Regions from separate parts of the Streptomyces sp. NPDC051217 genome, predicted to be linked through region 1. Evidence: riboswitches for the same ligand, from Rfam matches in the RefSeq annotation. Region 1 holds a riboswitch; the other holds the start of a gene.

Region 1 (4,206 bases):
CCTGGGTCGCCACGGCGCTCACCGCGCTCGCCGTGCTCGCCTGGCGCATGACGGAGCCGCCCGAGGGCTATCTCAAGGACGTGACCGCGGGCGTTTTCGCGGCGTTCTACGTGCCCTTCCTGGCGACCTTCGTCGCGATGATGCTCAAGGCGGACGACGGCGCGCAGCGCGTGCTGACGTTCCTGGTTCTGACCATCGTCAGCGACACCGGTGCGTACGCGATCGGCTGGCGCTTCGGAAGCCACAAGCTGGCGCCGCGCATCAGCCCCGGCAAGACCCGCGAGGGCCTGTTGGGCGCCGTGGGGTTCGCCATGGCGGCCGGTGCGCTGTGCATGCAGTTCCTCATCGAGGACGGCACCTGGTGGCAGGGGCTGCTGCTCGGTCTCGCCGTGGCCGCCAGTGCCACGCTCGGGGACCTGGGCGAGTCGATGATCAAGCGGGACCTCGGGATCAAGGACATGGGCACGCTGCTGCCCGGTCACGGCGGCATCATGGACCGCCTCGACTCGCTTCTGCCGACGGCCCCGGTGGTGTGGCTGCTGTTGGTGGTCTTCGTCGGCTCGGGCTGAGTCGTATCCCTACCGGTTACCCTGGTAAGGCCCGCCGTCCTGGACGGCGGGCCTTACTGCGCTCCGCGGTCGCGGAGCCCGTCACATGAGGTCTCCTGGCACCGGCAGTGTGCCCACGTCTCTCCCGCAGCCGGCGGGGAACACCGGCCTCGTCGTACCGAGGAGAAAACAGCTCATGGCACCGCCCAATCCCGGAGAGCTCACGTTCGTCGCGCCCCGTGGCGCCAAGAAGCCGCCGAGGCACCTCGCCGACCTCACGCCGGAAGAACGTCGCGAGGCCGTCGCGGCGCTCGGTGAGAAGGCGTTCCGTGCCAAGCAGTTGTCGCAGCACTACTTCGCGCGGTTCGCGAACGACCCCGCCGAGTGGACGGACATCCCGGCCGCCGCGCGCCAGAAGTTCGCCACGGAGCTGCTGCCCGACCTGATGTCCGTGGTGCGGCATATCTCCTGCGACGACGACACCACCCGTAAGACGCTGTGGCGGCTGCACGACGGCACGCTGGTCGAGTCCGTCCTGATGCGTTACCCGGACCGGGTCACCATGTGCATCTCCTCGCAGGCGGGCTGCGGCATGAACTGCCCGTTCTGCGCGACGGGGCAGGCGGGCCTCGACCGCAACCTGTCCACGGCGGAGATCGTGCACCAGATCGTGGACGGCATGCGCGCGCTGCGCGACGGCGAGGTCCCCGGCGGGCCCGCCCGGCTGTCCAACATCGTCTTCATGGGTATGGGCGAACCACTCGCCAACTACCGCCGCGTCGTCGGGGCGATCCGCCGGCTGACCGACCCCGAGCCGGACGGCATCGGTCTCTCGCAACGGGGCATCACCGTTTCGACGGTGGGCCTGGTGCCCGCGATGCTGCGCTTCGCCGACGAGGGCTTCAAGTGCCGCCTCGCCGTCTCGCTGCACGCGCCCGACGATGAACTGCGCGACACCCTCGTGCCGGTCAACACCCGTTGGAAGGTGCGGGAGGTGCTCGACGCAGCCTGGGAGTACGCGGAGAAGTCGGGCCGCCGCATCTCCGTCGAGTACGCCATGATCCGCGACATCAACGACCAGGCGTGGCGGGGCGATCTGCTGGGGCGGCTGCTCAAAGGGAAGCGGGTACACGTCAATCTGATCCCGCTCAACCCGACGCCCGGGTCCAAGTGGACGGCCTCCCGCCCCGAGGACGAGAAGGCCTTTGTCGAGGCCGTCGCGTCCCACGGGGTGCCCGTAACGGTGCGCGACACCCGCGGCCAGGAGATCGACGGGGCATGCGGTCAGCTGGCGGCGACGGAGCGCTGAGTGCGGCGTAGGGGCCCCGTTGAGGTCCATGTACTCTGGGGTTCGAACGAATTACATATTCCGACAGGGGAGCGCCACAGCGCTGAGAGTGCGGCAGAGGCTCGGGAAGAGCCTCACGATCGCAGACCCTCTGAACCTCGCCCAGGTCATTCTGGGTAGGAAGTTCGGTCATCACTCATGCTGTTGCGCCCTGCCCTGTTCCGGTCCGCCGGTGCGGGGCAGGGCCGCGTCTTCTCCTGGACACCCCAGGAGGAATTCAGTTGCGTACCACGAAGAAGATGGCGGTCGGCGCCGTCGCCGCGGCGCTGGGAGTCTCCGCGCTCGCCGCGTGCGGCGGCGGGTCCGAGGACGCCGGGTCGTCGGACGGGGCGAAGTCCAAGAGCGTGACGCTCGTCGCCCACGACTCTTTCGCGGCCTCGGACTCCGTACTGAAGGAGTTCACCGAGCAGACGGGCTACACCGTCAAGGTGCTGAAGAGCGGCGAGGCCGGCGAGGCGCTCAACAAGGAGATCCTCACGAAGGGTTCCCCACAGGGCGATGTCTTCTTCGGCGTCGACAACACGCTCCTCTCGCGCGCTCTCGACAACGGCCTGTTCACGCCGTACGAGGCGAAGGGTCTCGACCAGGTCCGCGCCGACGTGCGGCTCGACGACGCCGAGCACCGTGTCACCCCTGTCGACACCGGCGACATCTGCGTCAACTACGACAAGAAGTACTTCACGGACAAGAAGCTGGCGCCGCCGGAGTCCTTCGCCGACCTGACGAAGCCCGCCTACAAGAACCTTCTCGTCGTCGAGAACGCCGGGCAGTCCTCACCGGGGCTCGGCTTCCTCCTCGGTACCGTCGCCGCGTACGGGGACGACGGCTGGCAGGACTACTGGAAGCAGCTCAAGGCCAACGGCGTCCAGGTCGTCGACAGCTGGGAGCAGGCCTACAACGAGGACTTCTCCGGCTCGGCCGGCGGCAAGAAGGCGAAGGCGGAGCGCCCGCTCGTCGTCTCGTACGCGTCGAGCCCGCCCGTCGAGGTCCTGTACGCCGAACCGCAGCCCCAGGAGGCGCCGACCGGCGTCGCCACGGGGACCTGCTTCCGCCAGATCGAGTTCGCCGGTCTGCTCCAGGGGGCGAAGAACGAGGGGGGCGGCAAGGCACTGCTGGACTTCCTGGTGAGCAAGACCTTCCAGGAGGACATGCCGCTCAACATGTTCGTGAATCCGGTCGTCGACGGTGCGAAGCTGCCGGCGCTCTTCACCGACCACGGCGCCGTCGTCGATATGCCGCAGACCATGGACCCGGAGAAGATAGCCAAGAACCGTGACGAGTGGATCCAGTCGTGGTCCTCACTCGTCGTCAAGTAGGCGCGGACGCCGCCCGGAAGGGCGAGCGGAGCACGCGTACGGCTACGGGGCCGGTAGTCGGGAAGTCAGCTCGGCGGCCGGGCCGAGGACGGGGCCGGGACGCCGGCGCCGCGGTGCGTGCCGCGCGGCGCCGGGGGAGCGCCGTACGGCTCTGCCTCATGGCCGTGCCCGTCGCGTTCTTCGCGGTCTTCTTCGCCTACCCCGTCGTCGCGATCGTCGGCCGGGGGCTGAAGGCGGACGGCTCCTGGCACTGGGGCAGGTTCGGCGACGTGCTGGGCCGGCCCGACATCGGGCAGGTGCTCTGGTTCACGACGTGGCAGGCCGCGGTCTCCACCGCGCTCACCCTGCTGATCGCGCTTCCCGGTGCGTACGTCTTCGCGCGCTTCGAGTTCCCCGGCAAACAGCTTCTGCGCGCCGTCGTGACGGTGCCGTTCGTCCTGCCGACCGTTGTTGTCGGTACGGCGTTCCTCGCGCTGCTGGGGCGCGGCGGGCTGCTCGACGAACTGTGGGGCGTGCGGGCGGACACGACGGTGTGGGCGATCCTCCTCGCGCATGTGTTCTTCAACTACGCGGTGGTCGTCCGCACCGTGGGCGGCCTCTGGGCGCAGCTGGATCCCCGTCAGGAGGAGGCCGCGCGGGTGCTCGGTGCCGGGCGGCTCGTGGCATGGTGGCGGATCACGCTGCCCGCACTGGGCCCCGCCGTCGCCGCCGCGGCGCTGATGGTGTTCCTCTTCACCTTCACTTCCTTCGGCATCGTCCAGATCCTGGGCGGTCCGGCCTACTCCACCCTGGAGGTGGAGATCTACCGGCAGACCGCGCAGCTGCTCGATCTGCCCACCGCCGCCGTTCTGACGATGGTGCAGTTCGCCGCCGTCGGCGCGATTCTGGCCCTGCACGCCTGGACCGTACGGAGGCGGGAGACCACCCTGAAACTGGTCGATCCCGCGCAGACGGTGCGCAGGCCGCGGGGAGTCGGCCAGTGGGCGCTGCTCGC
Region 2 (4,206 bases), on a different contig from region 1:
CGCGCGGTGCGCCAGCCGGCCCGCCTCGACCGCGTGCCGCATCGCCTCGGCCATCAGGACGGGCTCCTGGGCGCGTGTGACCGCCGACGCCAGCATGACCGCGGCGCAGCCCAGCTCCATGGCGAGCGCCGCGTCCGACGCCGTGCCCGCACCCGCGTCCAGGATGACGGGCACGCGCGCGTGGCCGGTGATCAGCTGGAAGTTGTGCGGGTTACGGATGCCCAGACCCGATCCGATCGGGGAGCCGAGCGGCATGATCGCCGCGCAGCCCACGTCCTCCAGCTTCCTCGCGAGCACGGGATCGTCGTTGGTGTACGGCAGCACGGTGAAGCCGTCGTCCACCAACGTCTCGGCGGCGTCGAGCAGTTCGATCGGGTCGGGCAGCAGTGTCCGTTCGTCGGCCACCACTTCGAGCTTGATCCAGTCGGTGCCCAGCGCCTCACGCGCCAGCCGGGCGGTGAGGACGGCCTCGCCCGCGGTGAAGCAGCCCGCCGTGTTCGGAAGCACCCGGATGCCGAGGCGGTCGAGCACGGACAGCACTGAGCCCTGCACGGTGGGGTCGAGCCGGCGCATGGCGACGGTGGTGAGTTCGGTGCCGGACGCGGTCAGCGACCTTTCCAGTACGTCGAGGCTGGGCGCGCCGCCCGTCCCCATGATGAGCCGGGAGTCGAGGGCGGTGCCGCCGATGACGAGCCTGTCGTCGGACATCTGGTTCAGCCTCCCTGGACAGCGGTGAGGACTTCGACGCGGTCGCCGTCGGACAGGGTGGTGGCCGACCAGCGCCCGCGCGGGACGACGGTCTCGTTGAGCGCGGCGGCGACGCCCGACGGGGCGGGGGTGAGGGTCGCGACGAGGACGTCGAGGGTGACGGGGCCGGCGAGGACGCGGGCCTCTCCGTTCACCGAGACGGTCACGGAGGGGTTCACGGGCGGATCGGCGGAGGGATCGACGCACGGATCAGTGTGCGGGTTCACCGACGGATTCACGGACGGATTCACGGTGTCTGTCATGCGTGCTGCTCCTGACCTACGTCAGACGGCGGGGGAGAGGCCCGGCGAGGGGCGGGGCGCGAAGGCGGGCGAGAAGCGGTCCGGTGTGAAGGGTCGTGCGTCGTCGGGGAGTTCGCCCGTCGTGAGCACGGTGGCCATCACCTGGCCCGTGACGGGCGTCAGGAGCACCCCGTTGCGGTGGTGCCCGGTGGCCAGATGCAGGCCCGGCAGGGCGGTCGGCCCGAGCAGGGGGGCATTGTCCGGTGACGTCGGCCGCAGCCCGGCGCGGGTCTCGGTGAGCGGCAGTTCGGTGATGCCGGGGAGCAGTTCATGGGCGTCGCGCAGGAGTTCGTACACCCCGCCCGCCGTCACCGTCGTGTCCCAGCCGAGCTCCTCGCTCGTGGCGCCCACGACCAATTCGCCGTTCTCGCGGGGCACCAGATAGATGTGGCTGCCGCGGACCTCGGCCCGCAGTGTCCGGGACAGGAACGGCGCGTACGGGCGCGGCACCGTCAGCCGCAGGACCTGGCCCTTGACGGGCCGTACCGGCGGCAGGACGTCGTCCGGCACTCCGGCGAGCCGTCCGCTGAGGCTGCCACCGGCGATGACGACCTGCTCGGCGTCGAGATCGGCGCCGCCGCCGACGGTGACTCCGGCGGCCCGGTCCCGAACCACCCGCAGCCTCTCGGCCCAGGCCCGGTGGAAGACCACCCCGGCCCGCTCGCAGGCCGTCACGAGGGCCGCCGCGAGCCTGCGCGGGTCGATCTGGTGGTCGCCGTCGGCCCGCAGGCCGCCGCGTACGCCCGGAGCGAGCATCGGCTCCAGCCGCCGGCACTCGCGTCCGGTGAGCCATTCGGACTCCAGACCCGACCTCTTTTGGAGGGCGTGGAGTTCACGCAGTCGCGCGCGGTCGTCGGTGTCGAGAGCGACCGCGAGCGTGCCGCAGGCGCGGTAGCCGGTGTCCTGGCCGGTGGCGGACTCCAGCTCGGCGACGAAGTCGGGATAGAGCCGCGCCGAGGCGATGTTCAGTCCCAGCAGGGTCTGCTCGCCGTGGTCGAGTTCGCTGACGGGGGCGAGCATCCCGGCGGCGACCTGGGCGGCCCCGCCGCCCGGCTCGGGATCGACGACGGTGACGCGGAGCCCGCGCTGCGCCGTGCGCCAGGCGGTGACGAGGCCGATGACGCCGCCCCCGACGACCAGGACGTCGGTGTGCCGGGGACCTGGGCCGGCGGACGGGTCCGGAGACCTGCCCGGAGACGGCTCCGGACCGGATTCCCCCAACGGAACGTGAGATGAGCGCATGGGCGTCCAGCTCCTCCCTTCGCCGGCATGACCCGGATCAGGTTCGTACGGTCGGAGGCCGCGTCAGCCTCCCTCTCAGCCCGGTGCGTACGGGCTCCCGCGAGGTGTGAAGTCTCTTGTTCGCTACTGCCGATAAGTGCTTCCGGGTCAGGGTAACCCCCGGTCGCCGTGCCCTGTAAGGGAGTCGTCGTCCCGGCCGGGTCCTTAAGGTGATCAGGTGAACGAGCAGCGGAAGCAGGCGGACGGGCGGCGCACCGTCATCGTCGGCGCGGGCATGGCGGGTGTGCAGACCGCCGTCGCACTGCGCGAACTGGGGTACGGCGGCCCCGTCACCCTCGTCGGAGCCGAGCCCCACCAGCCCTACGACAGGCCCCCACTCTCCAAAGCCGTCCTCCTTGGGACGGCGGAGGGTTCGGCTTTCGACGTGGACTTCGACGCGCTCTCCCTGGAGCTGCGGCTCGGGCTCGAAGTGACCGGCGTGCGCCCCGAGGACCACGAGGTGGACACGGAGGCGGGGCCGGTCCCGTACGACGTACTGGTCCTCGCCACCGGCGCCGAACCGGTCACGCTCCCCGGCGCGAAGGACGTGCCCGGTGTCCATCTGCTGCGCACCCTGGACGACGCCGCGCGGCTGCGCCCCATCCTGGACCGCGGGAACCAGATCGTCGTGGTCGGCGCGGGCTGGATCGGCGCCGAGTTCACCACCGCCGCCAGGGAGGCCGACTGCGCGGTCACCGTCGTGGAGGCCGCGGACCGTCCGCTCGCCGGCGCACTGCCGGCCGAGGTCGCCACTCCGATGGAGGACTGGTACGCGGAGAGCGGCGCGGAACTCCTCACCAACGCGCGCGTGGCGGGCGTCCGGCCCGGCACGGTGTTCCTCGCCGACGGCCGCGAACTGGCGGCGGACGCGGTCGTCGTGGGCATCGGCGCCAGACCCGCCACGGGCTGGCTGGCGGGTTCCGGCATCGTGACCGGCCCCGAGGGTGCCGTCACCGCCGATGACCGGCTGCGTACCTCACGGGCCGACGTGTACGCGGTCGGGGACTGCGCCTCTTTCCCCTCGGCCCGCTACGGCGAGCGGCTGCTGGTGCACCACTGGGACAACGCGCTCCAGGGGCCGCGCACGGTCGCCGCCGACATCGTGGGGGAGGCCCACGAGCCGTACGACCCCGTGCCGTACTTCTGGTCCGAACAGTTCGGCCGCTTCGTGCAGTACGCGGGCCACCACGCGCGGGCCGACACGCTGCTGTGGCGCGGCGACCCGGCGACCGCCGCCTGGTCGGTCCTGTGGCTGCGCGAGGGGGCGCTGGTGGCGCTGATGACCGTCGGCCGGCCGCGTGATCTGGCGCAGGGCCGCAAGCTCGTCGCGTCGGGCGCGCGGATCGACACCGAGTGGGCGGCCGACCCCGCCGTACCGCTGAAATCGACCGTTCTCTGACCTCTGCCGATCCCGCCCCCGCGCTGTCGTCCCCCGGCCGACGCGGTGCCCGGCGACCCGTTCGGTGCCCGGCTCGGCTTCCGACTGTCAGTCCGGGATGGCAGGCTTGTCCTGTGACTGAGATTGACGCAAAGATCGATGCTCTCGTCCCTGCCTGGCTTCACCTGCCCGATATCGCCGAGATGCTGGATATCGAGGTGACGCGTGTGCGTCAGCTGGTGAAGGAAGGCACGCTGATCGCCGTGCGCCGCGGGGAGAACCGCGCGCTTCAGGTGCCGGCCGCCTTCATCGACGGCAACAAGGTCGTCAAGGGCCTCGCCGGGACCTTGACGCTCCTGAGGGACGACAGCTTCACCGACGAAGAGATGCTTGAGTGGCTCTTCACTCCCGACCCGTCCCTGCCGGGCACGCCCGCGCAGGCCCTCAGCGAGAATCGCGGTACGGAGGTGAAGCGCCGCGCTCAGGCGCTCGCCGTCT

The links. A riboswitch is a leader RNA that binds a small molecule or an ion and turns the genes downstream of it on or off. The one in region 1 is predicted to bind thiamine pyrophosphate.
Region 2: it holds a riboswitch for thiamine pyrophosphate, as region 1 does, so the genes downstream of both, thiO (glycine oxidase ThiO) here and ACIBBB_RS21895 (thiamine ABC transporter substrate binding subunit) in region 1, are expected to answer to the same signal.

The regions. Positions count from the first base shown of each region.
Region 1 covers NZ_JBITEV010000009.1:275,700-279,905, forward strand. The annotation lists gene ACIBBB_RS21885 (phosphatidate cytidylyltransferase) at 1-569, shown strand, start outside; gene rlmN (23S rRNA (adenine(2503)-C(2))-methyltransferase RlmN) at 745-1,857, shown strand; TPP riboswitch at 1,913-2,037, shown strand; gene ACIBBB_RS21895 (thiamine ABC transporter substrate binding subunit) at 2,118-3,212, shown strand; gene ACIBBB_RS21900 (ABC transporter permease) at 3,371-4,206, shown strand, end outside.
Region 2 covers NZ_JBITEV010000004.1:116,997-121,202, forward strand. The annotation lists gene ACIBBB_RS11850 (thiazole synthase) at 1-708, opposite strand, end outside; gene thiS (sulfur carrier protein ThiS) at 714-926, opposite strand; gene thiO (glycine oxidase ThiO) at 1,032-2,291, opposite strand; TPP riboswitch at 2,288-2,402, opposite strand; gene ACIBBB_RS11865 (NAD(P)/FAD-dependent oxidoreductase) at 2,566-3,729, shown strand; gene ACIBBB_RS11870 (Rv2175c family DNA-binding protein) at 3,843-4,206, shown strand, end outside.